Regions from separate parts of the Micromonospora sp. WMMB482 genome, predicted to be linked through region 1. Evidence: riboswitches for the same ligand, from Rfam matches in the RefSeq annotation. Region 1 holds a riboswitch; each other region holds the start of a gene.
The links. A riboswitch is a leader RNA that binds a small molecule or an ion and turns the genes downstream of it on or off. The one in region 1 is predicted to bind cobalamin.

Region 1 (10,195 bases):
CGTCGTCGCGGTCCAGCGCCGCCAGCTCGTCGCGCAGCGCCGGCACCAGCGTGAGATGACCGGCGGCAAGGCTGGACACGCCGACGATGTGCACGTCGGCCTCGACCGCCTGCCGGGCCACCTCGGCCGGGGTCTGGAACAGCGGACCCACGTCGACGTCGAAGCCGAGGTCGGCGAACGCGGTGGCGATGACCTTCTGGCCGCGGTCGTGGCCGTCCTGCCCCATCTTGGCCACCAGGATGCGCGGTTGGCGGCCCTCGGCGACGGCGAACGCGGCGGTGGCGGCGCGGACGCTCTCGATCGCGGACACCGAGCCGGCCTCGTCCCGGTACACCCCCGAGATGGTACGGATCTGCGCGGCGTGCCGCCCGTACACCTTCTCCAGCGCGTCGGAGATCTCCCCCACCGTGGCTTTCGCCCGTGCGGCGTCGACCGCCAGGGCGAGCAGGTTGCCGTCCAGGCCGGGCCCCCGGGTGCCGTCGAGCGCGGCGCCGGCCGCCCGGGTCAACGTCTCCAGCGCGGCGGCGCAGGTCCGCTCGTCGCGCTCCGCGCGTAGCCGGCGCAGCTTCTCCACCTGCTGTGCGCGTACCGACCGGTTGTCGACCTTGAGCACGTCGATCGGCTCGTCCGCGTCCGGGCGGTACTTGTTGACTCCGATCACCGGCTGCCGGCCGGAGTCGATGCGCGCCTGGGTCCGCGCGGCGGCCTCCTCGACCCGCAACTTGGGGATGCCCTCGTCGATGGCCCGGGCCATCCCGCCGGCCGCCTCCACCTCGGTGATGTGCTGCCAGGCGCGGGCGGCCAGATCGTGGGTGAGCCGCTCCACGTAGGCGCTGCCGCCCCACGGGTCGATCACCCGCGTGGTGCCCGACTCCTGCTGAAGCACGAGCTGGGTGTTGCGGGCGATCCGCGCGGAGAAGTCGGTCGGCAGCGCGAGCGCCTCGTCCAGCGCGTTGGTGTGCAGCGACTGGGTATGCCCCTGCGTGGCGGCCATCGCCTCGACGCAGGTGCGCACCACGTTGTTGAACACGTCCTGCGCAGTGAGCGACCAGCCGGAGGTCTGACAGTGCGCGCGCAGGCTCAGCGACTTCGGGTTCTTCGGCCCGAAGTCGCGGACCAGGCGGGCCCACAGCAGCCGCGCCGCCCGCAGCTTCGCCACCTCCATGAAGAAGTTCATCCCGATCGCCCAGAAGAAGGACAGCCGAGGCGCGAACGCGTCGATGTCCAGCCCCGCGTCCCGTCCGGCCCGCAGGTACTCCACCCCGTCGGCGAGCGTGTAGGCCAACTCCAGGTCGGCGGTCGCCCCGGCTTCCTGGATGTGGTAGCCGGAGATGGAGATCGAGTTGAACCGGGGCATCCGCGCGGAGGTGAACGCGAAGATGTCGGAGATGATCCGCATCGACGGCTGCGGCGGATAGATGTAGGTATTGCGGACCATGAACTCCTTGAGGATGTCGTTCTGGATGGTGCCGGAGAGCTGCTCCGGCGCCACCCCCTGCTCCTCGGCCGCGACGATGTAGAGCGCCAGCACCGGCAGCACCGCGCCGTTCATCGTCATGGACACGCTCATCCGGTCCAGCGGGATGCCGTCGAACAGCTGCCGCATGTCGTAGATCGAGTCGATCGCCACCCCCGCCATGCCCACGTCCCCGCCGACGCGGGGGTGGTCGGAGTCGTAGCCGCGGTGCGTCGGCAGGTCGAAGGCGACCGACAGTCCCTTCTGCCCGGCGGCCAGATTGCGCCGGTAGAACGCGTTCGACTCCTCCGCGGTGGAGAAACCCGCGTACTGGCGGATCGTCCACGGCTGGGTGGTGTACATGGTGGGGTACGGGCCGCGCAGGTACGGGGCGACGCCCGGGTAGGTGCCGAGGAAGTCCAGTCCGGCCCGGTCAGCCGCGGTGTACAGCGGGGCGACGTCGATGCCCTCCGGGGTCTGCCAGGTCAGCGTCTGCGGGTCCGCGCCGGTCTCGGCGCGTACCGCATCGCGCCAACGGCCCAGGTCGGCGCTGTGGGCGGTGGCCGGAGCGCCCAGCTCGACGCCGGAGAAGTCCGGGATCCCCACGCCCATCACGCCACCCCCAGGTCGTTCAGTGTCGTCTCCAGCACCGCGACCGCGTCGCAGCCCGCGAACAGGTATCCGTGCACGCCCGTGTGACCGGCCGGTCTGCCGGCCAGCCACACCCGCTTTGCGCCCGCGTCGCCCAACGCCCGCGCCACCGTCTCCGCCGACTCCCCGTAGAGCCGGTCCGTGGAGCACAGGCAGGCCACCCGGGCGCCGCTGGCGGCGAACTCGGCGGCCAGCCGCGCCGGGTCGTCGTCCCCGACCGGTGGTCGCGCCGTGTCGATCCCGCCGGCGGCGAAGAGGTTCGCGGCGAACCCGGCGCGGGCGTTGTGCGCCGCCGCCGGGCCGAGGGTGGCCAGGAAGACCGTGGGCCGGGCGCCGGTGGCCGCTGCGTGGGCGTCGGCGCGGTCCCGCAACGTCTCGTACGCCTGCGCGTACCGGCGCCGGGGCAACCCGCCACCCGGCGGCGCCGGTGCGGGCGGACGGGCCGGCAACCGCTCCCCGAGGTGCGGGAACTCGCTGGCCCCGGTCAGTGGATCCCGGCGGTGCGCCAGGTTGTCGGCACGCCGCTGCCAGGTCTCGGCCAACCGGTCCGCGACCAGGCCGCCGTCCAGCGCCGCCGCCATCCCACCGGCACGCTCGATCTCGGTGAACCACGCCCACGCCGCCCGGGCCAGATCCTCGGTGTACCGCTCGACGAACCACGAGCCGCCCGACGGGTCGACCACCCGGCCCACGTTCGCCTCCTCCAGCAGCAGCGACTGGGTGTTGCGGGCGATCCGCCTGGCGAAACCGTCCGGCAGTCCCAGGCAGTGGTCGAACGGCTGCACGGTCACCGCCTCCGCGCCGCCCACACCGGCGGCGAAACAGGCCAGCGTGGTACGCAGCATGTTCACCCACGGATCGCGGGCGGTCATCATCGCGGTGGACGTGACCGCGTGCTGACGTTGCGCACCGTGCTCCGGCACCCCGCACACCTGCGCCACCCGCGCCCACAGCCGGCGGCCCGCCCGCAACTTCGCGATCGTGGCGAACTGGTCCGCGGTCGCCGAGTACCGGAACTCCAGCTGCCCGAACGCGGCCGGCACGCTCAACCCGGCGGCCGTGAGGTCCCGCAGGTACGCCACGCCGGCGGCGACCGCGCAGCCGAGTTCCTGCGCGTCCGAGGCGCCCGCGTCGTGGAACACCGTCGCATCGACCGTCATCGACCGCAGTCCCGGGAAACCCTCGGCGCAGCGGCGGGCCCACTCGTCCGCCGGCCCCTCCCACCGCCGTCCGGTGCGCGCCCGCCATCCGAGCGGATCCACACCGAGGTTCCCCCGCACCTTCGCCGGTGGCACCTGCCGCTCGGTGAGCAGCGCGAACCACGCCGGCACCGCGTCGACCGCGGCGGCGCCGGCGTCGAGCACGATCCCGGCCAGATCCAGGTAGACGTTCTCCAGCACGCCCGGCAACCCGGCCGCCGGTACGCCGTCCTCGCCGAGCACCAGCCACAGCGACGTGGCCCCGTTCTCCAGGTCCGCGCCGACCGCCTCGGCGGTGACCTTCGGGTCCGGGTCGGCGTGCCGCTGCCGGATGTCCCACCCCGCCGGCACCGCGCCGGCCGCCCGCGCACCCCGGGTATACGGGAACAGCCCCGGCGGCGCGGGCGTCGGCGTCGGATCGTCGGCGGTGTACAGCGGCGCGAGCGTGACGTCGTCGTAGCCTTGGTGAGCCAGCAACTCCTCGACCGCGTCCAGCGGGGTGTCCTCGCCCGCGAGCCCGGACCTGCGCAGCACCCCCAGGGCGAGTCGCTGCCACTGCTCACGCCCAGCGGCCGGGAAATCGGCGGCGAGGGATAACGTCTCTGACGGCACCGTCATGCCGGGATGGTAAAGGCCGCCGGCTCGGACCGGACCGGGATGTGACGACATCAACTGCGCTGCCGGGGCAGCGTCCGTCGATCGGCGACCATGGTTGTTCCGGCCCGCGTCCCGCGCCTCGGACATCACCCCGCGTGCCGCGAATCGGCGTCGTACGATCCTGGGCGGTGCTGGTGTGCCTCTCCCGCCGCGCGGGTGAGGCGCCGTAAGAGGGAACCCGGTGGGAGACCGGGACTGCCCCGCAGCGGTGAGTGGGAACGACCGCCGTCAACGAAGCACTGGACCGCGAGGTCCGGGAAGCGACGGCCAGTAGGCGACCTGGTGTCATGCCCGCGAGTCCGAAGACCTGCCCGCACTGCGCGTACCGCCGGTGCGCGCCGTCGGCGGCCTCTCGGGAGGGCCAGGGCGGAAAGCCGGTACGCGACAGCCGTACCCCGCCTTCCCTTTCCCGCGTGGCCGCCAGGCACCTCGAGGGAAGGACCACAGTGACAACCTCATTCGGGCAGAGCACCGTACTCGGCTACCCCCGCATCGGCGCGCACCGCGAGCTGAAGAAGGCGGTCGAGGCCTACTGGGCCGGCGCGCTGGACGCCGCCACCCTGCACGAGACCGCCGCCGGGCTGCGGGCGCAGGTGTGGCGGACGCTGCGCGACGCGCGCCTGGACGCCATCCCGTCCAACACCTTCTCCTACTACGACCACATGCTCGACACCGCCGTCGCCCTCGGTGCGATCCCGCAGCGGTTCACCCGCCTCGGCCTCGACGAACTCGACACCTACTTCGCCATGGCCCGCGGCGTCGACGCCGAACCGGCGCTGGAGCTGACCAAGTGGTTCGACACCAACTACCACTACCTGGTCCCGGAGATCGACGCCGACACCGCCTTCACCGCCCACCCCGCCAAGGCGCTCAGCGAGTACACCGAGGCCCGGAACCTGGGTATCACCACCCGCCCGGTGCTGGTGGGGCCGGCCACGTTCCTGCTGCTGGCCAAGGGCGCCGACCCGTTCGCCCGCCTCGACGACCTCGTCGACACCTACGCGGAGATCCTCACCGCGCTCGCCGGAGCCGGCGTGCCGTGGGTGCAACTCGACGAGCCCGCCTACGTCGCCGACCGCTCCCCGGCCGAGATCGACGGCCTCCGCCGCGCCTACCGCCGCCTCGGCGACCTGGCGGACCGGCCGCGGATCTTCGTCGCCAGCTACTTCGGCCACCTGGGCGACGCCCTGCCCGCGCTGCTCGACACCCCGGTCGAGGCAGTCGGCGTCGACCTGGTCGCCGGGCGGGAGAACCTGGACCGGCTCGCCGCCGCCGGCCCGCTGGGCGGGAAGACTATCGTCGCCGGGCTGGTCGACGGCCGCAACGTCTGGCGTACGGATCTACGCGCCGCCATCGCCGCCGGGGCCACCGTCGCCGCGCTGGCCGACCACGTCTCGGTGTCCACGTCCTGCTCGCTGCTGCACGTACCCGTGGACCTGGCCGCCGAGACCCGCCTGGACCCGCGGCTGGCCGGCCGGCTGGCGTTCGCCCGCCAGAAGGTCGACGAGGTGGTCCTGCTCGGCCGCGCGCTGCGCGACGGCACGACGACCCTGCCCGCGCCGCTGCCGGCCGCACCGGCGTCGTGGCGCCACGACGACATCCGCGGACGCCTCACCGCGCTACGCCCCGACGACCGGCAACGCGGCGACTACGCCCAGCGCGCCGACCGCCAGCAGCGCCGCCTCGGCCTGCCCGACCTGCCCACCACCACGATCGGCTCGTTCCCCCAGACCGCCGAGCTGCGCGCGGCACGCGCCGCGCACCGGGCCGGCACCCTCGACGACGCCGGCTACACCGATCGGATGCGCACCGAGGTCGCCCACGTCATCCGGCTGCAGGAGGACCTGGGCCTGGACGTGCTCGTGCACGGCGAGCCGGAACGCAACGACATGGTCCAGTACTTCGGCGAGCAGCTCGACGGGTTCGCCGCCACGGACCACGGCTGGGTGCAGTCCTACGGCACCAGATGCGTGCGCCCGCCCGTCATCTTCGGTGACGTGGCCCGCCGGGCACCCATGACCGTCGCCTGGTCCACCTACGCCCAGTCGCTGACCGGCAAACCCGTCAAAGGCATGCTCACCGGCCCGGTCACCATCCTCGCCTGGTCCTTCGTCCGCGACGACCAGCCACTCGCCGACACCGCCGACCAGGTCGCCCTCGCCCTGCGCGACGAGTGCCGCGACCTGGAGACCGCCGGTATCCGCGTCATCCAGGTCGACGAACCCGCGCTAAGGGAGACCCTGCCGTTACGCCGCGACCAGCAGCAGACCTACCTCGACTGGGCGGTCGGCGCGTTCCGGCTGGCCACCAGCGGCGTCTCCGACGACACCCAGATCCACACCCACCTCTGCTACTCCGAGTTCGGCGAGGTCATCACCGCCATCGACGCCCTCGACGCCGACGTGACCAGCATCGAGGCGTCACGCTCCAAGATGGAGATCCTCGACGACCTCGCCGCGATCGGGTACCGGCGCGGTGTCGGACCCGGCGTCTGGGACATCCACTCCCCCCGCGTACCGCCCCACGACGAGGTCGTCGACGCGCTGCGCCGCGCCGTCGCCGCGGTCCCCGCCCGCCGGCTCTGGGTCAACCCCGACTGTGGCCTGAAGACCCGCACCTACCCCGAGGTCGAGGCGTCCCTGCGACACCTCGTCGCCGCCGCGGCCGAGGTACGGCAGGGCTGACAACGGCTCCGGGTGGCCGTCACGAACGGCCACCCGGGGCCCGTGCGGGTCAGCGCGGCCGGGAACCCGTCATCGGCGGAACGGACCGGTGACGCAGTAGGTGATGCCGCCGGAGGACGAGCCGGTCGTGCCGCGTTGCGACGAGAAGTACAGCCGGTCCCCGGCCGGGGTGAACGCCGGTCCCGTGATCTCCGAGCCGCTCTGCCCGGTGATCCGCAGGAAGACGGAGATCTTGTCGTCCGGCGTGATCATGCAGATCTCCATGTTGCCGCCGTCCTCGGCGACGTACAGGTCACCGGCCGTCGACCCGGTGATGTTGTCGACGCCGGTCAGCGGTGCGGCACCGGAGGTGACCAGGCTGTCGTCGTAGGCGAGCTCGTACGTACCGGCGGCCAGGTTGACCTGCCACACGCGGTTGTCGCCCTTCGTGGTGAACCAGACGGTGTCGTCCGCGTAGTGACAGCCCTCGCCACCGTTGAAGGTCTTCGCGCCGGACACCTGCCGCCGGGTCGGCGTGGGCGAGCCGTCCGGGTCGGGCACCGTGGCCCAGGTGAACGTGCCGGAGGTGGCCGTACCGGCGCGGAGGACCTGGAGGGTTCCGGCAGAGAGGTCGCCCCAGGTGGTCGGCACGAACCGGTAGAACTTGCCGTCGCTCTCGTCCTCGGTCAGGTAGACGACCCGGCGGACCGGGTCGGCCGCGGCCGCCTCGTGCTTGAACCGGCCCATCGCGGGACGCGCCACAGCGGTCCCGCCCAGCGGGTACGTCTCGAAGACCCGGCCCCGGGACACCTCCTCGCAGGAGAGCCAGGTGTTCCACGGCGTCTTCCCGCCGGCGCAGTTGTTGTTGGTGCCGGACAGGATCCGCGACGCCCCGACCACGGCACCGCTGGAGTTGAAGACGAGGCGTGAGGCGCCGCCGCCGGCACCGGCCGACACCTCGGAGTTCGACACGTAGATCCAGCCGGAGCCGTTCGGGAACACCGCGCCGCCGTCCGGAGCGTCGTGCCAGGTGTACGACGTCCCCGGCACCGTCTGCCGGGAACGCGCGACGATCGAACTGGTGAAGCCGGCCGGCAACTGGATGCCGTTGGCGTCGGCGGACCGAAGCCCGCCGTAGGGCCCAGCGGCGTTCTGCGCGGGTGCTCCGTACGCCGCCGACCACGCCGTGAACGGCAGGGCGACAGCGCCCGCACCGACAACAGTGGCCCGCAACATCGCTCGACGATCCATGGAACCTCCTCGGTAGGTTCCCAGATCTGATCGGGCCGAGCTTACGCACATCGATCCGTTGGATGAACGTCGATGGACGGTCCGGTGCGTGACGTCATGTCACCGCGCACCCGCAACGTTCGCGCGCCACGACCCCGTCAACGGGTCATCGGCGGTCACCCGGGGCCACGGCGACGGTTTCGGTTGCCTGAGGCGGGTGGATGGTGATGTCCTGCGTCACCGACGCCACCCGGATGCCACTGTCGGCGAAGCGGTCCAGCACCCGCCGGGTGACCTGATCCTTGACCTGGCGGGCGGCGCGTACCGGCACCACGAACCGGGCGGACAACTCGACCCAGTTGGGGGTGGCGCGGACGAAGACGCGGGGGTCGACCTCGGCGTCGGCGACCGGGTAGCGGCGGCGCATCTGCTCGATGGCGCGGCGCGCCTCGACCGTCGAGGAGATGCTCTCCGCCTCCTCGCACAGGATCCGCTCCGCCAGGTGCCAGTCCGCCTCGTACGGCACGGGCAGGGTCAGTTCCTCCCACAGATGATCCAGCACGGTGCTGCTGTTGAACACCGGCGCCGTGAACACGAAGCGGTTCGACAGTGACACCACCCGCCCGGTGTACTGACGGCCGCGGATCCAGGATTCCGGGTCCGAGGAGGAGCCGCTCTCCAAGATCCGGGTACGCAGTGGGGTGATGTCAAGGACGTCACCGCGTACCCCGCACATCTGGATCCGGTCACCGACGCGGAACTGCCGGCCGGTGAGGATACTGATCCACCCGGCGAACGCGCCGATGACCTCCTGCATGGCCAGCGCGAGGCCGGCGGCGAGCAGACCGAAGACCACGGCGACCCGTCCGGCGAACGGCCGCCACAGCAGCGCCAGCGCGAAGAGCAGCGCCACTGCGGTCAGGTAGTGCACCGCCTTACGGAGGTAGTAACGATTGGTGGTGTCGGCCACCCGGTGGGTCGCCAGGCGCCCGGCGAGCATCGCGAGTACGACAGCCAGCACGATCAGGACGATGCTGGTCACGAGGCGACCGCTCACGCTGCTCGTGTCCCAGAGGGCCTCCAGGAACCGCTCCATGCTGCTCGTCCATCGTCCTCGGCGGCGACCGGCCGACGCGAGCCCGTCGCGTCTCCTCCACCATAGGCATTCACGGACGGTGGCTCTCGGAAACCGCGATGCGAGGGGTTTGGGCAGCGTCCGTTTGCCGGGCACCGGCGGGATCACCACAAGCGCCGGGTAGCCGGCACCGCGACGCCGAGCAGACATCGGAGATCCTCGGGCTTCTTCCAGGAATTCTCCGGACCCACCCGTCCGGCCGGCTCGTACCGCGATCCCGGCGGTCTGCTCCGTGGCCGGCACTCGGACGCGCGATTCAGCGATGGCCTGACGGGTAGTCGCGGGCGTGACTCAACCGCCGCCGAAGCGGGGCAGCCCGGCGCCGCTGGTCGTGCTGGCTCGCCGGGCCCGGAACCTGGTTACCGGCACCCGGAGTCGGGCCAGCCGGGCGGGACGGTTGCGGCTACGCCAATTGGAGATCATCGCGCTGATCGCGGCGCAGGCCGGTCTGGCGGCGGCGCTGTCCTGGTGGCTGGCGTTCAGCCTGTTGGGCAACCCGAATCCGGTCTTCGCACCGACGGCAGCGGTCGGCACGATCGCCGCGGCGATCGGCCAGCGCACCCGCCGTACGGTCGAGCTGCTGTTCGGGGTGGGCCTGGGCATCGCCATCGGCGACGGGCTGGTCCTGCTCATCGGCACCGGCCCGTGGCAGACGGGTGTCATCGTCGCCCTGGCCATCGGGGTGGCCCTCGGACTCACCGGCCGGGGCGGCACCGTGGTCAGCCAGGTGGGTGGTACGGCGGTCCTGATCGCCACGCTCTCCTCCAGCCAACAGAACCTGGAACTGCCCAGGATCATCGACGCCGCGACCGGAAGCCTGGTGGGTCTGCTGGTGGTGGCGGTGCTGCTGCCACTGCACCCCATGCGCGTCATGCGCCGGGCGGCTTCACCGGTCTTCGACGCGCTCGCGGCGTACCTCCGGGAGACCGAGGCGGCGATACGGACGAGGGATCCGGACCGCGCGGTGCGGGCGACGGACGGCCTGCGTGCCATGGGACCGGACGTGGAGCGGCTCCGCGAGGCGCTCAGCGGCGCGGAGGAGGTGGTCACGGTCGCGCCGGCGAGGTGGCACTGGCGGCAGCACTACGAACGGTACGCCCACGGCGTCACGCACCTGATCCGCGTCATCGCCGACAGCCAGGACCTCGCCCGACGATCGGCGACGATGGTGGAGTACGGGGAGAAGATCACGGATCACCTCCCC
Region 2 (10,195 bases), 140 kb from region 1:
CAGTCCTCCACGACGGAGATGCCGCGCGGCCGGGTGACCGCGTCGAGCGCCGGCACGTCGGCCATGTTGGAGGCCCAGTGCACGGCGACCACGGCACGCGGGTCCACCGACAGGTCGAGATCCTCCGGCCCGACGCAGCCGGTGTCGCGGTCGACGTCGACGAGCACCGGGACCAGGCCGGCGCGCAGTGCGGCGGTCGCGGAGGCGGTCCAGGTCAGCGCCGGTACGAGTACCGTCTCGCCGTAGCCGAGGCCGAGTGACTCCAGGGCCACCACCAGGGCGCTCGACCCGTGGTCGACCGGCACGCAGTGGCGGGTGCCGACGTAGCGGGCGAAGTCGGCGGCGAAGCGTCGCTCGAACAGGACGGTGTCGCCGACGGACGGGCTGCTGATCGCCCACCGGCCGCCGGTCAGCACCGCGGCCAGGTTGCCGGCGGCGTCCGGCGCGGGGACCGGCCAGCGTGGCCACGGACGGTCCGGTGGGCGGACCGGCCGGCCACCGTCCACGGCGAGCCGCCGGTCGAGAGGAATGGAGGTCGTCATGCCCTCGACCTTGATGGCCATCGATACATCAGCGGTACACGTGCGATAGCCGGCCCGGTCGGCGCCGTGTATCGGCGTTGTATCCCGGTGGTCGAACCTCGGGGCATGAGCCGATCCGCATCGCCAGTGGGCGAACCGACCGAACCCCGCGCCGTCACGCGCGGCGTCTCCGTCGTCATCCCGGTCAAGGACCGGGTGGCGGAGATGCGCCGCCAGCTCCGCAGCCTGCGCGACGCCGCCCCGAACTGCCCGGAGCCGGTGGAGGTGGTGGTCGTCGACGACTCGGCGCCCGCCGCGGCCGCCGCGCACCGCGCCGCCTGCGCCGAGTACGGCGCCCGCTACGTGCGCGGGCCGCGGCACGTCGGGGCCAAACGGAACCTGGGCGTCCGGCACGCCCGCCACGATCTGCTGCTGTTCACCGACTCCGACTGCCGGGTGCCGGCCGACCTGATCACTCGGTACGCGGCCCGGCTGCGCGCCTCCGGTGACGAGGTCGCCGGCGTCACCGGTCCGGTCGTCGTGGAACCCGGCGACAGCGCGTTCTTCCGCGTGATGCGCCGCTCCTACCTGCTGCTCGGCGACCTGACCCGGCCGCTGCACTACGAGCGCGTGTCCTGGGGCGCCGGGGCGAACATGGCACTGAAACGCTCCGTCTTCGAGGCGGTCGGCGGATTCCCGGAGGACTCCCCGATGCCGCTGGGCGGGGAGGACCTGCACCTCGGGCTGCTGCTCACCGACGCCGGCTACGTGCTGCTCACCGACCCGCACGGGGTGATCACCCACGACACCGGTGTCGCCGACACGTTCCGCGCGGTCGCCTACCGGTTCACCACGTACGGGCGCTCCGAGCAGTGGCTCTGCCTCGCCCACCCGCACCGGCGCCGGTTCGTGCTCAACACCGCCAGCACGCTCGCCGTGACCGCGCTGGCCGGGCTGCTGACCGCCCGGCGCAGCGGGGGGCGCAGCCTGCTCGCGGTGCCGGCCGTCGCGGCCGCCGTGGTCGCCGCGAAGACACCCGGCCGGCTCGGCGGCGACCGGGGACCGCGCGCGGTGGCCGAGTCGATGGCCTGCGCGGCCATCGAGACGCTCTTCGACGGCGCCGCGTTCGTCACCTCGCTCCGGCTCGGCCGCCCCGACCTGCTCTTCACCGGCTTCCGCGCGCCGGACGAGGCGGACTACCAGCCGGACGAGGCGGACCACCGGCCGGACGGGGACCACCGGCCGGTTCCGCCGGTGGCCGCGCCGCCGGTGGCGGCCTGATCGGGGGAGTGACAGTGCCGACGACGTTCCCGCTGGCCCCCGGCCAGCAGATGATGTGGGAGTTCATGACCGCGCTCGACCCGGCTCACCCCGGCGCCTCCCGGCTCGTGGTGGTGGAGTTCCGCCGGTTGCGGGGCACCCTGCGGGTCGACGTGCTGCGGCAGGCGATGCAGGACGTGGTGGACCGCCACGACGCGCTGCGGATGCGGTTCGATCGCATCGGCGCAGAGCCCGAGGTGCGGATCCTGCCGTACGTGGAGTCGCCGCTGGAGTACGTCGACCTGTCCGGCCTGCCGCCGGCCGAGCAGCAGGCCCGCGTCGAGCGGATCGCTTACGCGCACCGCAACGACGCCTTCGACCCCGGCCGGGCGCCACTGTGGCGGGCCGCGCTGGTCCGGCTCTCCGAGACCGAGCACGTGCTCGCGCTCTGCTTCTTCCACATGGTCTCCGACGGCTGGTCGTGCCGCGTCGTGGTGGAGGACCTGTGCCACGCGTACGCGGCCCGGCTCGGCGCGGCCGATCCGCAGCCGCCGCTGGGCGTGGACCCCACCGCGCTCGCCGCGCTCCAGGAGGCGGAGCAGGCCGGCAACGGCGTCGGCGCCGCCGCCCGGGCCGCGTACTGGCGGGACCGGCTGCGGCCGGTGGAGCCGTACCAGTTGTTCCCGGCGTCGCCGCCGGCGCCGGACGTCGCGCTCAGCGCCGAGGTGGCCACCCGCTTCGCGTTCCCGCCCGAGGTCACCGCGCGGCTGCGCCCGGCCGCCCGGCGGGCCCGCACCAGCCCGTACGTGCTGCTGCTCGCCGCGTACCTGGTGCTGCTGTCGCGGCGGGCCGGCCGGTCCCGGGTGGTGCTGGGCACCACCACGCTGGGCCGGGAGAGCCCGCTGTCCCGGCAGCTCGTCGGTCAGTTCACCAACAACGTCTACCTGCCGGTCGACGTGGCGGCGGACGCGCCGATGAGCGCCGTTACCGACGCCGCGCACGCGTCGCTGACCGAGGCGGTCGCGCACGCCACCGCGTTCCACCGGCTGGCCCGGGCGGTCCGTCCCGACTTCGCAGATGTCCGCCCCTGGCCGGACAACCACCTGTTCGACGCCTGGTTCCAGTCCGCCGCGTCGGCGTCGCCGGTGCTGCACTGCCCGGAGCTGCTCGTGGAGCCGGTCGACATCACCGCCCGGCCCGCTCCCGGCACACCGCCGCCGGTGGTCGCCGCCGACGTGCCGCCCGAGTGCCTGCCCGTCTGGGTCAAGCGCGGCTCACCGATCGTCGTGGTGGACGACGACCGGGCCGGCGGCGTGGTGATCCGCAACCGGGGCGTCTTCGGCGACGACCTGGTGAGCGGGCTGATCGACGACTACGTCGCGGTGGTCTCGGCGCTCGTCACCGACCCCGCGACCACCCCGGCGCAAGTACGCCTTCCTGACGGTGCGTGCTTCCTCGACCACGCGATCGGGTAGGAGTTCCGACGGACCGATCGGAGAGAGGTACGACGACCATGACGGACACCTCGACGAACCAGCGCACCACGGAGCAGCCCGCGCCGCCGGTGCCACGCTCGGCCGTACGGGCCCGCTGGTCGGTGGCGCTGCTCTTCGTCATCATGGGTCTGGCCATCGGCGGGTGGTCGGCCCGCGTGCCGGAGGTGCGGGACGCGGTGGGCGTCGGCAACACCGGCTGGGGCCTGGCGAACATCGCCACGAACGCCGGGGAGCTGGTCTCCCTGGTCGTGGTGGCGGTGCTGATCAGCCGGATCAACACCCGGCGGCTGGCGCTGGCCGGGGCCGCGCTGATCCTGGTCAACGCCCCCCTGCTGGCCGCGTCCACCACTGTGGTGGCGCTGGTCGGCGGGCTCGCGGTCTGGGGCTTCGCGGCGAACCTGCTGGCCACGCCGATGAACGCCCAGTCGGTGGAGGTGCAGAAGCGGTACGGGCGGCCCATTCTGTCCACCTTCCACGCCGGGTTCAGCATCGGCATGCTGGCCGGCGGCCTGTGCGGCACCGGCGCCGCGGCGATCGGGATGTCCCCGTCGGCGCAGATGGCGGTCACCAGCGTCCTGCTGGGCGCGCTGCTGGTCGGCACGCACCGCTGGCTGCCGGACACGCCCCGGCAGGAGACGAAGGACGGCGAGGACCGGCGACGGCTGCGCGACCGGTTCACCCCGCAGTTGCTGCTGCTCGCGGTGATCGCCTTCCTCGCCTCGTTCATCGAGATGGCCGGCGCACAGTGGAGCGCCCTGTACGCGACCGAGGTCGCAGGCGCCGCAGCGGTGCTGGCCGCTGCGACGTACACCTGCCTGTCGCTGGCCGCCACCGTCGCCCGGCTGTTCGGCGACCGGCTGGCCGGCCGGTTCGGGCGGATCCGCTTCGTCCGGCTGTCCGCGCTCGTGGCCACCGCCGGCGTGGCGCTGCCGGTGGCGTACCCCCATCCGGCCGCGGTGATGGCCGGCTTCGGACTGCTCGGCTTCGGCCTGGCGTGCGTGACGCCGACGGTGCTCGGCTTCGCCGGGGAGCAGCCCGGCCTCACCTCGGGCGAGGGCGTCTCGGTGGTGGCCATGGGGCAGTGGCCGGGCGCGTTGCTGGCGGCACCGGTGATCGGCCTGCTCGCCGGTGCGCTGGACCTGCGCAGCGCGTTCGTGGTGGTGGCCGTGATGGCGGTCGCCGTGGTGGCGTTGATCGGGCGGGTCCGGGCGACGGCGCTGCCCGGCGAGAGCCCGGTCCCGCCCCGGCCGTGACGGCCGGGGCGGGGGCGGCGGTCAGAAGTCGTCGTCGAAGGTGACCGAGCCGGTCACCCCGACCTGGTACGCCGACACCCGGCGCTCGAAGAAGTTGGACAGCTCCTGCACGTCCTGCAACTCCATGAACGCGAACGGGTTGCCGCTGCCGTACATCGGGGCGATGCCGAGCACGGCGAGTCGCCGGTCGGCCACGTGCTGGAGGTACTCGCGCATGTGGGCCAGCGACATCCCGGGTACGCCCTGCCCCAGCAGGTCCTCGGCGAAGCTCACCTCGCACTCCACCGCCTCGGCCAGCATCTCCTTCACCTGCCGCTCCATCTCGTCGTCGAACAGGTCCGGCTCCTCGGCGCGTACGGTCTCCACCACGTCGAACGCGAACGCCATGTGCATCGACTCGTCCCGGAACACCCAGTTGGTGCCGGAGGCCAGCCCGTTGAGCAGGCCCCGGGAGCGCAGGAAGTAGACGTAGGCGAACGCGCCGTAGAAGAACAGGCCCTCGATGCACGCGGCGAAGCAGATCAGGTTGAGCAGGAACGCCCGCCGGTCCGCCCGGGTCCGCAGTTCCCGCAGTTCGAAGATCGAGTCGATCCACCGGAAGCAGAACTCGGCCTTGCGGGCGATCGACGGGATGTTCTCCACCGCGGCGAACGCGGCGAACCGTTCCTTCTCGTCCGGCACGTACGTGTCGAGCAGATTCAGGTAGAACTGGACGTGCACCGCCTCCTCGAACAGCTGCCGGGACAGGTAGAGCCGGCCCTCGGGCGAGTTGACGTGCTGGTAGAGGTTGAGCACCAGGTTGTTGGCCACGATGGTGTCGCCGGTGGCGAAGAACGCCACCAGCCGGGAGACCAGGTGCCGTTCGGCCGGGGACAGCTTCGCCAGGTCGGCGAGGTCGGAGTGCAGGTCCACCTCCTCGACCGTCCAGGTGTTCTTGATCGCGTCCTTGAACCGGTCGAAGAAGCGCGGGTAGCGCATCGGCCGCAGGGTCAGGTCCATGCCGGGGTCGAGCAGCATGTGCCGGGTCGGTGCGGTGGTGGTCACTGGCATGCCTCGCAGCTCTCGGGGTTCTCCAGGGAACAGGCCAGCGCCTCGTCGTCGCTCACGGCGGAGACCACGCCGGAGAGCGGGGCGAGCACCGGGGCGACGGTGGCCTGCTGGATGCGGGTGGCGGGACGGGAACGCAGGTAGTAGGTGGTCTTCAGCCCGGCCTTCCAGGCGTACAGGTACATCGAGGACAGCTTGCCGATGGTCGGCGCGCTCAGGAACAGGTTCAGCGACTGGGACTGGTCGATGAACGGGGCGCGCGCGGCGGCCAGGTCGATCAGCGCCCGCTGCGGCAGCTCCCACGCGGTGCGGAACAGCTCCCGCACCTCGATTGGCAGCTCGGTGATGTCCTGCACCGAGCCCTCGGCCCGCTTGATCCGGTCGCGGACCTGCGGCGTCCACAGCCCACGCGCCTTCAGCTCCCGCACCAGGTACGTGTTGACCTGGAGGAACTCCCCGGACATGGTCTCGCGCTTGAACAGGTTGGACACCTGCGGCTCCACGCACTCGTAGCAGCCGGCGATGGACGCGATGGTGGCGGTCGGCGCGATCGCCACCAGCAGCGAGTTGCGCAGCCCGTGCTCGCCGATGCGCAGCCGCAGCGCCGCCCACCGGTCGACCTGGGTGAGGTCCGCGCCCCACAGGTCCGGGTGCAGGTCACCCTTGGCGGCCCGGGTCTGCGGGTACGCCGGATGCGGGCCGAACTGCTCGGCCAGCCCGGCGGAGGTCTCCAGCGCGGTCAGCAGGATCTCCTCCTGCACGCGGGTGGACAGCTCCTTGGCCTGCGCCGAGTCGAACGGCAGGCGCAGCGTGAAGAAGGCGTCCTGCAACCCCATCAGGCCGAGCCCGACCGGCCGCCAGCGCGGGTTCGACGCCGCCGCCTGCTCGGCCGGGTAGTAGTTGATGTCGATCACCCGGTCGAGGAAGACCACTGCCGTGCGGACCGTCGCGCGCAGCCGCTCCCAGTCCACCCCGTCGGCGGTGACGTGGGCGCCGAGGTTCACCGAGCCGAGGCTGCACACGGCGGTCTCGGCGTCGTCGTTGACCTCCAGGATCTCGGTGCACAGGTTGGACAGGTGGATGACGTTGCCCGGCTCACCGGTCTGGTTGGACAACCGGTTCGACGCGTCCTTGAACGTCATCCAGCCGTTGCCGGTCTGCGCGAGCGTGCGCATCATCCGCCCGTACAGGTCCCGGGCCCGCACCGTGCGGACCGCCTTCTTCTCGGCGGCCCGGTACGCGGAGTCGAACGCCTCGCCGTACAGGTCGGGCAGCTCCGGGGCGTCCGACGGGTCGACCAGCGACCACTCGCCGTCGGCCTCGACCCGGCGCATGAACTCGTCCGGGATCCAGTTGGCCAGGTTGAGGTTGTGCGTACGCCGGGACTCCTCGCCGGTGTTGTCCCGCAGCTCCAGGAACTCCTCCACGTCCGGGTGCCACGGCTCCAGGTAGACGCAGGCCGCACCCTTGCGCCGGCCGCCCTGGTTGACCGCGGCCACCCCGGCGTCGAGCGTCTTGAGGAACGGCACGATGCCGTTGGACCGGCCGTTCGTGCCCCGGATCAGCGCGCCCCGGCCGCGCACCCGCGACCAGGAGATGCCGATGCCGCCGGAGAACTTCGACAGCTTCGCCACCTGGTGGTACCGCTCGTAGATCGAGTCCAGCTCGTCGCGCGGCGAATCGACCAGGAAGCACGACGACATCTGGGTGTGCCGGGTGCCGGAGTTGAACAGCGTGGGGGAGCTGGGCAGGTAGGCCAGGGCGGACATCAGCCGGTAGAAGCCGACCGCCTCGCCCGGGGTGCGGGACAGCCCGCAGGCCACCCGCAGCAGCCAGTACTGCGGCGTCTCCACCACCAGCCGGGACTCCGGGTGCCGCAGCAGGTAGCGGTCCGCCACCGTGCGCAGTCCGAAGTACTCGAACCGCAGGTCGCCGTCCGGGTCCACGGCGTCGTCCAGCTTGCGGGCGTGCCGGGCCACGAACGCCGCCGTCTCGTCGCCGATCAGCCCCAGCCCGTGCGCGTACGCGATCGACTGGCTGAAGCTCGCCACGCCCTGACCGCGGACCTCCTTGTCCACGTACGCGGCCAGCAGCCGCGCCGCCAGCTTCGAGTACTGCGGCTCCTCGCCGATCAGCTCCGCCGCGGTCTGGATCGACAACCGGTCCAGCTCGGCGGTGGTCGCCCCGTCGTAGAGCCCGCTTATCGTCTTGGTGGCCACCCGCAGCGGGTCCACCTCGTCCAGGTCGGCGACCCAGCGCTCCACCGCCCGGACGATCTTGTTGACGTCCACCGGCTCGGTGTCGCCGTCGCGCTTGCGTACCCGCATCGCCGGCCGGCGGACCTCGGACCCGCCGGTGCCGGACGGGGGACTCTCCTGTACGACAGTCATGACCTCTCCTCGCTGTCACCGTCTGGAGACGGCGGGAGACGCCAACGGGCGCGGCGCACGGCCGGCCCGGCTGCTGGCGTCGGTCGTCCCGCGCGACCTCCGACCGCCGTACGCGGAGGCGTACGGCGCGCTGGCAGGTCTTCGGACTCGCGGGCCCGACCGGGGTCGCCGGTCGCCTACCGGCCGTCGCTTCCCAGGCCGGTGGCCCAGTGCTGTTGACGGCTGTCGTTCCCACTCACCGCTGCGGGGCAGTCCCGGACTTCCACCGGGTTCCCTCTTGCCTCGGCCCCGCCCCGAAGGGCTCGGCCGAACCAGCTGCGGCACCACCATATATGGCGGTGAGGGCTCCCGTGCAACACCAGATGTCGTGTCGGCGTGTCGGATTGATCTCACCGTCCACAGTGCCCACCCCGATTCGGGCGCGGCGCGGCGGGCGCGATACTCGGCGGTATGGGGAATACCGGGCGCCGCTGGGCGTGGGTGGCGGTCCTGCTCGTCGGCGTCGGGCTCCACCTGCTGGTGCTGGAGACACTCGCCGGCACCGGGACCGTCACGTTCGTACCGGCGCTGATCGTGCTCGGCGCGTCCGTCGCGCCCGCCACGTTCCTGACCTTCGCCCAGGGGAGGCCGGCGCGCCGCCCGGTCCCCGGCTCCGTCGTCGGCGTCGCCGCGCTGCTCGGCGGCGTGATCGGCGTGGTCGCCGCCGGCTGGCTGGAGTACGGCACACTGCACCGCCTCGGCGTCCTGCCGATGGCGCTCGTCGGGCTGGCCGAGGAGACCGCCAAGCTGATCGTGCCGGCCGGCATCCTGCTGCTGTGGCGGCGGCACCCGTCCCCGGCGCAGGGGCTGGTGATCGGCGTGGCCTCCGGCGCCGGGTTCGCCGCGCTGGAGACCATGGGCTACGCGTTCGCCGCGTTCGTCGGGTCGCAGGGCAGTCTCGGCGCGGTCGAGCAGACGCTGCTGGTACGCGGTCTCACCGCGCCTGCCGCGCACCTGGCCTGGACCGGGCTGACCGCCGCCGCGTTGTTCACGTTCGCCGCCGCCCCCGGCGGCCGGAAGCTGGCGGCGTTCCTGCTCACCTTCGCCGCCGCCGTCACGCTGCACACCTGCTGGGACACGTTCGGCACCCAGCCCGCGTACGTGTTCATCGGCGGCGTGTCGCTGGGCTGGGTGCTGCTGCGCCTGCACCTGGACCGAGAGCGGCCGGCCCTGCCCGGCACGCCGGCGGAGTCGCCGCTGGAGACGGCGTCATGATCATCGCCAGTTCGCCGAGGTGGCGGGGTCGGAGCACCTCTGATGCCGCCACCTCGGCGTGACGGAGTCGATCAGCCGGCGGCCAGCCGCACGCCGAGCGCCACGAAGGCGACCGCGCAGAGCCGGTCGACGCGCCGCGACCAGCGGCTGTCGCCCCACCGGCTGGCGAACCGCCCGGCGCCCACGCCGAGCGCCAGGTCCACGGCGAGCTGCACCGCGACGAACAGCACGCCGAGCAGCACCAGTTGCGCCGCCACCGGGCCCGCCTCGGGCCGGACGAACTGCGGCAGGAACGCCACACTGAACAGGATCATCTTCGGGTTGAGCAGGTTCGTCAGCAGCCCGCGCCGGAACGCCCGACCGGCGCCGCCGTCCGGCCGGTCCGCACGCGCGCCGGGCCGGCCCGTGCCGCGCAGCGCCCGCAGGCCCAGCACGATCAGGTACGCCGCACCGGCCCACCGGATCGCGGTGAACAGCACCGGAGACGCGGCGATGACGGTGGCGAGCCCGGCCACCACGGCGGCGACGTGCACCGCCTCCCCGGCGGCGACCCCGAGCGCGGCCACCGCGCCCGCCCGCGGGCCGTACCGGGTGGCGTTGGCGAGCACGAACATCATGTCCGGCCCCGGGGTGAGCATGAGCACCACGATGGCGGCCAGATAGCCGGCGAGCGTGGCCGCTGAGAGTCCGAGCACCGCTCAGCCCTCCCCGGCGCCGTCGAGCAGCGCCCGCCGCAGCGCCAGCCGGTGCTCGCGCCGGATCTGCGCCTCCCGGTAGCGCCGCCGGTCGCCCTCGGTCTCGGTGTGCAGCGGCGGCACCGGCCGGGGCTGCCCCTCGTCGTCCACCGCCACCATCACCAGATGCGCGGTGGCCACGTCCACCGGCGGCACCGCGCGGTCCCACCGGTCCGCGCTGACCTTGACCGCCACCTCCATCGAGCTGCGGCCGGCCCAGGTGATCCGGGCGTCCACGTG
Region 3 (10,195 bases), 550 kb from region 1:
GCTCGGGACGTATGCAGTTGTGTGCCCGGCGCACCGGGTGCCGACACCGTACCGCCCGGGCGCGCGTCGACGCCAGAGCGGAGGCCGGCACCCGGTGCGCCGCTGGTCACGCCGCTGCCGGCGGCTCAGGGTGCGGCGATGCCCGGCGGGGCGCCGGCGCCGAAGGACCAGCCCTCCACGCTGCCCGGCGCGGGGTTGTAGCTGGTCGCCCCCGAGGTGCTGTAGGACCAGGAGCCGCCGCTGGGGGCGTGCCAGTACGACCAGTACGCCGTGACCGGCGGGGTGTTGACGCACGGCTCGGTCGCGGCGGTGGGCTTGCCGTTGATCCGGCAGACGAAGGCCAGCCCCCACCGCTTGGTGCCGGTGACGGTGAAGCCGGCGCCCTGCAGCGCGGCCAGCCCGGTGGCCGGATCGCCCGGGGCACAGCCGACCTGGACGCCGCCGCCGAGCGCGGCGAAGTCGACGACCACGGTGACTCCCGAGGTACCGACGCAGGCGGCGGCGTGCGCCGCCCGGGGCGTGGGTTCGACGGCGGTAAGCGCGACGCCCGCCACGACGGCGGCCAGCAGACCGGCCAGCCAGTTGCGGACTGTGGAACGGGGACGGAACACGGGTCCTCCTGTGATCGGGTGAGCGGCGAGAGGGTTCACGGGCAGGCGAGCGCCGGTGCGCCGGGTTCGGCGCCGGCGGCGGACAAGCGGGCGTACCCGGTCCCGGTGAGACCGAGGACGGCCTGGGCGGTGGCCCGGGGTGCGGTGGCCGGGTCGAAGCCGCCGCCGTCGAAGTCGACCGCGCCCCGGTCCGCCGGTGCGGCGGCGCAGCCGAGCTGGAGACCGGCGAGGAACCCCCGGGCGCGCGCCCAGGCCAGCGGCCGATGGCCGTCGCGCAGGGCCTGCGCGGCGAGGCCGGTGCTGTTGGCGTTGGGCGTGCCGGCGACGTTGGTGAAGCCGCCGTCGGCGCCCTGAACGGACACCAGCCAGCGCACCCCTGCGGCGGCGTCGGCCCGACGCCCCGCGGCGCGCAGCGCCTGCGTCGCGAGCGCGGTGGCGTCCACGTCGGACACGCAGACCGGCTGCGCGGGCAGCAGCGGGTAGCCGCCGTCCGGGCATCGGGTGCCGGCCAGCCAGGCGGCCGCCGCAGGAGGCGCACCCAGCGCGGTGCGGTCCAAGGCGAGGACCGCGAAGGACTGGCTGAACGCGTTGCTGTAGTCGCCGTACGCGGACCGGTCGCTGAACCGCCCGGCCGGCGTCTGGAGCGAGCGCAGCCGGGCGATCAGGTCCACCCCGCCGACGTCGCCCGGGTCGCCGCCGCGCACCTGCACGGCGAGCGCGAGCTTGGCTGTCGCACCCGCGTACGCCTCGGAGACACCGTCGCCGAGGTAGCCGTCGCGGACGTCCGGCCGGGTGACCCAGGCCAGCGCGTCGGCGCCGTAGTCGTCGGCGGCGCCCGCAGCGGCGAAGGCGAACACGGCGTCGAGGGTCAGCCCCTGGTCGGGGTAGGCGACACCGTCGAAGACCGCCTCGAAGCGTTCGCCGTCGACGAGTTGCCGGGCGAGCCAGCCGGCGGCGGCCTCGGGGCGGGTGGCTCCGGCGCGCTCGGGTGCGGCGACGGCTGGTGTGGTGAGGGTGAGGGCGGCGAGCGCGCCGCAGAGGAGCGCGAGCAGGCGGTGCCGGCTTCGGCGGACGACCATCGGAAGCGCCTTTCCGGCCCGGCGGTCGTCGAAAGCCCTACCGACGCGGCAACGCCGGGTCGGTAGGGACTCCGACCCGTGGGCCACGACGGGTGGGGAGCGGATGCACGCGTACGACGGGTATTCGGGCTCGCCGCCCAGAGTCCACTGGACGGCCTACCGTTGCGGGCCAGCGCCGGATTTCGACCGGTCTTCCCCCGCACGCACACGCGTTGGTTGAGTTGTCGCGACAGTCTTATGTGGCCGCAGCTCCGATGTCAATGCGCCAGGAGCCGGACACGTGCCGTGACGGACGGCGGAGGCGGCGGTCTCACGTCCCGCCGCCGTCGGCGAGGGTCGTGGACCTGCGATCAGCCGCTGCCCCTGCGGCTCCCGAAGCCCGGCACGCTCTTCGTGGCCGCCGACAGTTACCCGGCGAGCCCTCGAACGAGCCGCCCGTCACCCGAGCGATTGAGCAGGTCACAGCCGGGGTAGTGGCCCTCCTCGCGGAAGATCGATCGGCGGCCGGGCCCGGTCTGCCCGGCGAGAGGGGTACCACCGGTGCGGACCTGGGTGCGCGACGCCGCCGCGCGGTTGCGCAGCGACGGGATGACGGTGGTCGAGCTGACCGCCGCCGCTGTGGTCGCGTGGATCGTGGCGGCGGTGGTGATCCGTCACCCGGACCCGTTCTTCGCGCCGACCGCCGCGCTCGTCGTGCTCGGCGAGTCCCGCGGGCGACGGCTGCGGCAGACCGTCGAGATCCTGCTCGCCGTGGCGGCCGCCGTGCTCGTCGCGGAGCTGCTGGTGTACGCGTTGGGTCCGGGCACCGGGACGGTCCTACTGGTGCTGCTGCTGACCACCACGACGCTCGTGGTGATCGGGGCCCGCCGCGCCCTGGTCGTGCAGGCCACCCTCTCGGCCATGTACCTGGTCGTGGTCTCCGCGCCGAACGGGACGCTGATGCCGTTCCGCTTCGTCGACGCGCTCATCGGCGGCGCCGTCGCGCTTGCCGCCAGCCAGCTGATGGCCGCCCGTGACCCGCTGGCCCCACTGGTGGCCCAGGCCCGGCGCAGCTACACCGACCTGGCCGACCTGCTCGACCGGGTCAACGCGGCGCTGCGGGGCTGCGACGAGGACGCCGCCCGCGCCGCGCTGGACCGGGCGCGGCAGGTGGACGACTGCGTCGCCGAGATGCAGGCCGCCGTGCTCGCCACCGGCGAGACGCTACGGCTCGGACTGCGCCGCCGGCACCTGGGCAAGCTCGCCGAGGTGGAGGCCACGCTGCGGCAGCTCGACTACGCCGCCCGCAACATCCGGGTGCTGGCCCGGGCCGGCGTGACCCTGACCCGCCGGCACACCGCCACGCCGCCGGAACTGGCCGCCGCGATCGGCGCGCTGACCTCCGCCGTACGGTCGGCCGGTGAGGCCATGGCCCACGACCTCACCGGCGCCGACGCCGACCGGCACGCGCAGCGGGCCGACGCGGCGGCCCTGGAGGCGGTACGGCTCGCCGCGGGCCTGCTGCGGACCGATCCGCCGCTGCCGGTCACCATGATCGTCGGGCAGATCCGGGCGACCGCGATCGACCTGCTGCGCGGTGTCGGCCACGACGACGTGACGGTGCTGGACCGGGTGGACGAGGCGCTCGGCCTGAGCCGGGCATGACACCCGGCTGCCGTGGGCGACGTTGCCGGCGCCCGTCGCCGAGGCAGCACGCTACGTCGTGAAGTAGGCGGCGCTCTCCGCGTCGGCCGGGTAGTAGGACTCGATCGCGATCTCGTCGATCGTGATGTCCGTCGGGGTGCCGAATGTGGTGATGGTCGAGAACAGCCGCAGCTCCCGTCCGCCGACGCGAAGGATCATCGGTATCACGACGTCCGTTTCGATCCGCCGGCCCGGCGTGTCCTCCGGTTCGGGCGCCAGCAGCTCTTCGTAGAGTGCGGTGAGCTCAGGGTCGGGAGCAGTGGCGAGCTGGCGTGAGATCCGGCTGCGGAACACCGCGCGCACGTCGGCCAGATTGACGACCATGCGCCCGAACCCGCGCGGGTCCAGTCCCAGCCGTACCAGGTTGACCGGCGGCCGCAGCAGGTCCGGAGCCACCTGCGCGAAGAACGGGTCGACGGCGCGGTTGGTCATCACGATGTTCCACCGGCGATCGAAGACCACCGCCGGGTAGGGCTCGTGGGCGCGGAGCACCCTCCGGACGGCGTCGTGAACGGCTGCCAGTGAGTTGTGGTCGAGCGGCCGCTCGGCGTACCGAGGTGCGAAGCCCCCGGCGAGCAGCAGCCGGTTGCGATCACGCAGCGGCACGTGGAGCTGATCCGCGAGTCGAAGGATCATGTCGGAGCTCGGCTTGGACTTACCGGTCTCGACCAGGCTGACGTGACGAGCCGAGACGTCCGCAGCGATCGCGAGATCCAGTTGGCTGAGTCCCCGGCGCTGCCGCCACTGCCGCAGGAGTTCCCCGACCGTGTGCACGCTCATGGAGCGTACTCATCGTTGACCGAGAAGCCATGAAATCCGAGTTCATCGACAATCGCAGCGGGCACGCGAACACTGCGTCCATGACCACGGCGAACAAGAGCATCGTCCAACGGGCGCTGGCAGGACTGATCGAGACGGGCGACGTCGATGCGCTCGCACCGTTTCTGAGTGATGACTTCGTCCACCACAGGCCGGGTACCACCACATCGACCAAGGTGGAATGGCTCACCGCGGTTCGCGCCGCGCTGGTACCGCTCGCCGGCATGCAGGTCGAGATCCATCAGGTGCTGGCCGACGGCGATCACGTGGTGATGTACTCGCGGCGCTGGCTTCCCGACGCAGGGCCGGAGATCGCGGTCGTCGACATCTGGCGGATCGACGACGGGCTGATCGCCGAGGCGTGGGAGATCATCGAGCCGGTGGCCCAGGTGGACGCCAACCTCGCGTGGTGGAAACCTGCGCAGCACTGACCGTGCGTATGCCACCTGCGATGCCGGATCGCAGCAAGCGGCCGGCAGCCTCAGAGGGATTGAACGATCTGGATCGGGTTGCCGTCGGGGTCGGCGGTCCACGCGATCAGTAACCGGCCGAGCCACACGTGTGGAGGCGCGAGAGCGGGTGCTCCGCCTGCGACCAGGCCCTCGTAAGCCGCTGTGGTGTCTTCGGTCCAGAGGACGACCGCGACGCGCTGGCCTTCGGCGACCGGGTCCAAGCCGTGGTCCTCGCGGGTGGAGGCCACCGAGGCGATCCCGATCTTGTATCCGTCGAGGACGAGATCGATGTGAACCGGTTCGCCGTCGGTCGGTACCCGGAAGGTCTCCCGGAATCCCAGCCGGGTGTAGAAGGCGGCCGCCCGAGTCAGATCGTCGCTGAAGAGAATCACCTGGGGACTGCGGAAGGTCCACATGCGCTCACCCGGCGATCCGGCCGCACGCACTCCGGGTGCTCGGTAGTCCGGCCTCCTTGAAGACGAGGCGGCAGCTCCCGTTCGTCGGATCCCAGAGTTGGTCGTTGGTCACCAGCGCCCGAACCAGCGCGCGTTGCGGTTCGGTGAGCGGCCGGCGCTTCGCGTACGGCTTGGGGAACGCGAACCGCACCAACGCGCCCCAGCCGTCGTCGAAGCCGGCCCAACTGTCCCGGCCAGCCATTCGGCAGGCAGCCGCCGCGATCTCGTCGAAGTCAGCGGCGACGCGGATCGCCGCGGCGACGAGCGCGTACTGGTGCACCCCCGGAGGTGGCGGCAAGGCCAGCGCGGCCAGGATCAGCTCACGGGCGCGCGGGTCGTCCTCGTGAGCCAGCGCGGCCTGCAGGCGGACCGCCGGGTCCGGATCGGTGAGCCGGTCGCGGAGGTCGACGCCGAGTCGGCCGAGGCAGTGCAGCCACTCCGCCTGCGGTTCGATGCCTCGCTCCGACCACTGCAGGACGAGCACCGCCAGTTCCTCCCGCCGGCCCGCGAGGGACCGCATCCGCGCGATCGCCACAAGATTCTCCGCGCGGAACAGCGCCCGGCCCGGCGGTGACGCCGCGAGCAGCGGAAGCACCACCGGGTACGCCTCGGCCACGGCTTCGGCGAGGTCCGGCAGGAGCTCGGTGAAGTAGCGGTCGTCGGCGAGGTCGATCACGCTAACCGCCGCATCGCCGAGGAACTCCAGAAGCGGCTCGACGGTGTCCGGGTGGGCTCGTCCCTCGGCGAGCAGCGCGGTAACGGCCCGAACCGCAGGCGCGGTCGCCGTCTCCGGGAAACCCTGGTGCAGCACCTTGATGTCGAGGTGATACAGCGCAGCCTCCCGGGCGTCGGCGTCACCGGATTCCAGCGCGGCCAGGTGCCCTGGGGTGTCGGTCGCCCGGCCCCACGCGTGCGTGAGCCGGCTCCAGTCAACAGTCATCGCCACGTCCCCCGCGGTTGGCCAGGAGATGGTTCAGGGCCGACCTGAACTCGACGAAGCTCCCCCGGCAAAGCTCACCGCCGTACCGTACCCGTCTTCGGGTGAGCCGCTGCTCAGCGAAGGCATGGCCGGGGCCACGCCGCCGACGTGCCAGGGCATGCCTGCTGTACCGCCGTGTGGGTGCTGCGGTGAGTTCACCGTCCTCAGTGACCGAGGTTCGGCCACTCCGGCAGCGACGCTCACTGACGGGCCCCACCCACCGACCATCGCGCGGCCGATCTCGGATGCCGTGACTCGGCTGCGATGTCACACTGCGGCAGTGGAGCGCTTTCGGTGTGCGGGCTGCGGGAACACGCTGAGCGTCCCGGTCCGGTTGGTGGAACTGCCGGCGCCGCCGCACTGGTCGGTCCTGGACTGCCACCACGTGAACCCGCCGCTCCTCGACCCGGGTGCCTACGCGATCGACGAGGCCGCCTACGGCCGTGATCAGCTCACCGGCACCTTCGTCCTCTCACCCGGTGACGTACGCGGGACACGCTTCGTCCATGACCGTGTCCGCACGGGCTGCTGGTCGATGGTGGGATGGATCCCTGCGTCGCCTGTCGAGGCTGCGGGGCCGTGGTCGCCTCGCGGGCCGACGACTGCGGGATGGCGCAGGAACTGCGCTTCCATCCAGCGATGGTTGTCCGGGAGCGGTGTGAGGATGAACCGGACCGCGTGACCGATCCTTTCGCGCTGATCGCCGATTGGGACCGTCCTGCGCCCGACACCAGACCGCACCGAGGGGTGCCCGAGCCGACCCGTCCTCGACCCGAACTCGTCGCCACCCGCTGGGGAGGCCGAGGCTTGAGGGAAGCTCTCTTCCGAGACGATCCGCCGGCCTGACCCAGCCGCGCGCCATCCGCACTGGGCCGAGGCGGCTCTGACTACCACTACCGAGCCTCAAGCGTCAGCGTCGGTGAGCAGTCGGGCGGCCAGGGCGCGTACCTCGTCCTTGAGTTCGTCCGGTCGGTCGATCGTGAACGACCAGCCGAGCCCGGCGAGCATCTGTGCCGCACCGTCGAGCCGTTCGGCTCGGGCGGTGAGGCGTACTCCGCCGGGAACCTCGGTGAGCGTGCCGACCGAGGGCGGGATCCGTCGCTGCGCCTGCTCCAGGCTGGTGTGCAGCACCACGGAGATGTCGTGCGCGTACGGCACTGCTGCCAGACCGGTGAGGACCTGCGTGGTGGGATCGAAGCCGGCCGGGATGTCGAACCTGCCCGGGGCGGGGCGGGCTGTCCCGATCCGGTCGAGCCGGAACGTCCGTACGGCCCGGCGGTTGTGGTCGTGGCCGGTGACGTACCACCGGCCGGCGTGGAAGACCAGCCCGTACGGGTCGAGCCGGCGCTCGCCGGACTCGCCGCGCCAGGTGGTGTACGTGATGTTCACCGGTTGCTGATGTCGGGCCGCGTCGGCGAGCACCAGCAGCGCCTCGATGCCGGCCGGGGCGGGCTTCCGGACCCGTGCGGTGAAGTCCACTGTCTCCAGCAGCGAATCGATCCGCCGGGCGAGAACGGCCGGCAGCACCCGGCGGATCTTCGCGGTCGCGCTCTCGGTGGCCGCGCCTTCGGCGGTGACCAGCCCGGCCCGGCCGGCGGCCACGAGCCCGAGCATGACGGCGACCGCCTCCTCGTCGGTGAGCATGAGTGGCGGCAGCTTGTATCCGGGCGCGAGCCGGTATCCGCCGTAGCGACCGCGCCGGGCCTCGACCGGGATGCCCAGGTCGGCGAGGTGCGCGGCGTATCGGCGGACCGTTCGCTCGTCGACGCCCAGCCGACCGGCCAGGTCGGCGAGGGTGAAGCCGCCGCCGGCCTGGAGGATCTCCAGCAACGCCAGTACGCGCGCGGTCGGCCGGGTCACAAATCCCCACTCCTAATCCGGGCGGAACCTGTCCGGTATTGATCGTAGCGTGTCATGCATGACGACCTTCGTACTGGTTCCCGGGTTCTGGCTCGGCGCATGGGCCTGGCGCCCCGTCACCGCCGCCCTGCGCAGGCACGGCCACGAGGTGTACCCGCTGAGCCTGACCGGCCTGGGCGAACGCGCCCACCTGGCCCGCCCGGACACCGACCTCGACGTCCACGTCACCGACGTGGTCAACCTGCTGCGCTACGAGGACCTGCACGACGTGGTTCTCGTCGGGCACAGCTACGCCGGCGCGGTCGTGACGACAGCCGTTGCCGACCGCATGACCGACCGCATCGCCCAACTGGTCTTCGTCGACACCGGCCCGCTGCCCGACGGGGCGGCGAACGACGACTTCAGCCCGCCGCCGGAGCGTGAACGCAACGCGGCGGTGGTCGCCGAACACGGCGACGGCTGGCGGCTGCCGCCCCCGCCGTGGGCCGAGCTGGCGGCGAGCGCAGCAGACGTGGATGACTCCGTCGTCGCGTTGCTCGATGAGCGGTCGGTGGCCCAGCCGTGGGCGACCGCCACCACCCCGGTGCGGCTCACCGGGGCGTGGGAGAAGCTGCCCCGCCTCGGCGTGCTGTCGAGCTTCACCGCCGAGCAGGCACGCGAGATGGCCGCCACCGTGCCGCTGTGCTGGCACATGGCCGGTGACTCGTGGCGGTACGAGGAACTGCCGACGTGGCACTGGCCGATGCTCAGCCGACCGGCCGAGCTGGCCCGGATCCTGCACGAAGCCAGGCCGACGGCATAGCCCGCGGTGCCCGGGCGACCCGCGTGAGCTACTCGCCGGTCGGGCCGCCTGCCAGTTCCGCCACGATGTCCAGGTGCCCGAGGTGGCGGGCGTACTCCTGCACGAGGTGGAACAGCACCCGTTCCAGCGACGCCGGCTCGGCGCCGTCCCAACGCTCACCGGGCGCGCCGATCGCGTCGAGGTCGCTGCCCTCCACCACCGCCCGCGTGTGCCGGCCCTGCGCGCGCAGCGCGGCCAGCAGGTCGGCCCGGGTCTCCTCCGGCGCGACCCACCACCGGTCGTCGCGCCGGTCACCCCACGGGTCGCCGACGTCGCGCCCCTGGAATCCCCACTCGATCCAGCGCAGCTCCACGTATCGCAGGTGCTTGACCAGTTCCAGCGGCGTCCACCCGGACGGCAGCGCGCTGCGGCGTACGTCGTCCTCGGACAGCGCGAGCACCTTCGCCACCACCGTGTCCCGGAAGTAGTCGAGGTAGCGCAGGAACACTTCCGTACGTCCGGCGGCCGGAACGGTGGGCGAAGGAAACTCGATGGTCACCCGACCAGTATCCGCAGGCACGAGTGGGTCGCGCACCACAAGAACCAGTATCGCGGGTGGTTGCGGCGGACCTCAGACGGCCTCTCCGCCAACGGTTCCTACACTCGGCTGGTGCCGGAACCGCGCTTCGAGATGGTGATCGCCCACGTCTTCGACGTCACGGGCCGCCCAGTGATCGTGTCCGGGTCTTGTAGTCCGACCGACCTGCGCCAAGGCGACATGGTAAAAGTCCTGTGCGGCGGCAACGTCGTGGCCGAAACCCGCGCCTACGTTGAGCTGCACTCGCGTCCCGGTACCGCATCTCTCGTACTGCCTGACGTGGCAGCGTCTGACGTAGAGCCAGGCTATGTCCTTCGAGCTCTTGGGCAGACTGAGGCCGACAGCGGAAGTCGCGCTGACCGCTTCGGTGTGCACTCCCAGCGAGCCGATCGGATCAGGCTTGATATGAGGTCAGACGGGCTGATCACGCGCTGCCCGGCTCGGTTCGGCTGGCACGGATGCTGTACGTCGCTGCTGTACTGCCGGCATGGGCTGGTCGGCCGCCCTGGTCCAACCGAGGAAGCGACAGTGCAGCACCCCCGCCGGCGTCCAGGGCATGTCCTCGGTGGCCTGGACGAGGTAGGCACCGAGGTAGAGGGCCAGCGACACCGGAGCATCCGCGTACTCCGCCCGCAGCTCGCGCTTGCGGGTCGGACACGGCCAGGGCAGGTCGCAGCCGCCACAGCTCCAGACCGGCATGACCGGGCCGTGGCTCGTCACCGCGCACCCTCCAGGAACCGCGCGGTGATCGCCCGCGCCTGCCGACTGGTCGCCCATTCCACCTGCCAGCACGGGTACGGCGTGAGCCGCGCCCACCACGCCCGGCAGCCGGCACACATGCCGTCGAGCCCTCGTACGTGAACCGCGACGATCGCCTG

Region 2: linked by a shared signal. The riboswitch ahead of KSK32_RS24525 (ribonucleoside-diphosphate reductase subunit alpha) and the one ahead of metE (5-methyltetrahydropteroyltriglutamate--homocysteine S-methyltransferase) in region 1 are both predicted to bind cobalamin.
Region 3: linked by a shared signal. The riboswitch ahead of KSK32_RS21420 (peptidase) and the one ahead of metE (5-methyltetrahydropteroyltriglutamate--homocysteine S-methyltransferase) in region 1 are both predicted to bind cobalamin.

Annotation. Positions count from the first base shown of each region.
Region 1 covers NZ_JAHOPD010000020.1:4,832,088-4,842,282, reverse strand. Annotated here, with positions in the region: gene scpA (methylmalonyl-CoA mutase) at 1-2,068, opposite strand, end outside; gene KSK32_RS23960 (methylmalonyl-CoA mutase family protein) at 2,068-3,924, opposite strand; cobalamin riboswitch at 4,101-4,293, shown strand; gene metE (5-methyltetrahydropteroyltriglutamate--homocysteine S-methyltransferase) at 4,410-6,647, shown strand; gene KSK32_RS23950 (alkaline phosphatase PhoX) at 6,717-7,877, opposite strand; gene KSK32_RS23945 (mechanosensitive ion channel family protein) at 8,023-8,952, opposite strand; gene KSK32_RS23940 (aromatic acid exporter family protein) at 9,278-10,195, shown strand, end outside.
Region 2 covers NZ_JAHOPD010000020.1:4,967,804-4,977,998, forward strand. Annotated here, with positions in the region: gene KSK32_RS24500 (DegT/DnrJ/EryC1/StrS family aminotransferase) at 1-542, opposite strand, end outside; gene KSK32_RS24505 (glycosyltransferase) at 648-1,802, shown strand; gene KSK32_RS24510 (condensation domain-containing protein) at 1,817-3,256, shown strand; gene KSK32_RS24515 (MFS transporter) at 3,295-4,530, shown strand; gene KSK32_RS24520 (ribonucleotide-diphosphate reductase subunit beta) at 4,552-5,580, opposite strand; gene KSK32_RS24525 (ribonucleoside-diphosphate reductase subunit alpha) at 5,571-7,967, opposite strand; cobalamin riboswitch at 8,082-8,298, opposite strand; gene KSK32_RS24530 (PrsW family intramembrane metalloprotease) at 8,418-9,221, shown strand; gene KSK32_RS24535 (LysE family translocator) at 9,293-9,916, opposite strand; gene KSK32_RS24540 (acyl-CoA thioesterase) at 9,920-10,195, opposite strand, start outside.
Region 3 covers NZ_JAHOPD010000020.1:4,285,580-4,295,774, reverse strand. Annotated here, with positions in the region: gene KSK32_RS21425 (hypothetical protein) at 126-611, opposite strand; gene KSK32_RS21420 (peptidase) at 647-1,690, opposite strand; cobalamin riboswitch at 1,788-1,934, opposite strand; gene KSK32_RS21415 (FUSC family protein) at 2,231-3,334, shown strand; gene KSK32_RS21410 (helix-turn-helix domain-containing protein) at 3,386-4,153, opposite strand; gene KSK32_RS21405 (nuclear transport factor 2 family protein) at 4,183-4,623, shown strand; gene KSK32_RS21400 (glyoxalase/bleomycin resistance/extradiol dioxygenase family protein) at 4,674-5,060, opposite strand; gene KSK32_RS21395 (hypothetical protein) at 5,065-6,039, opposite strand; gene KSK32_RS21390 (YafY family protein) at 6,982-7,938, opposite strand; gene KSK32_RS21385 (alpha/beta fold hydrolase) at 7,997-8,740, shown strand; gene KSK32_RS21380 (DinB family protein) at 8,769-9,278, opposite strand; gene KSK32_RS33535 (hypothetical protein) at 9,729-10,037, opposite strand; gene KSK32_RS21375 (hypothetical protein) at 10,034-10,195, opposite strand, start outside.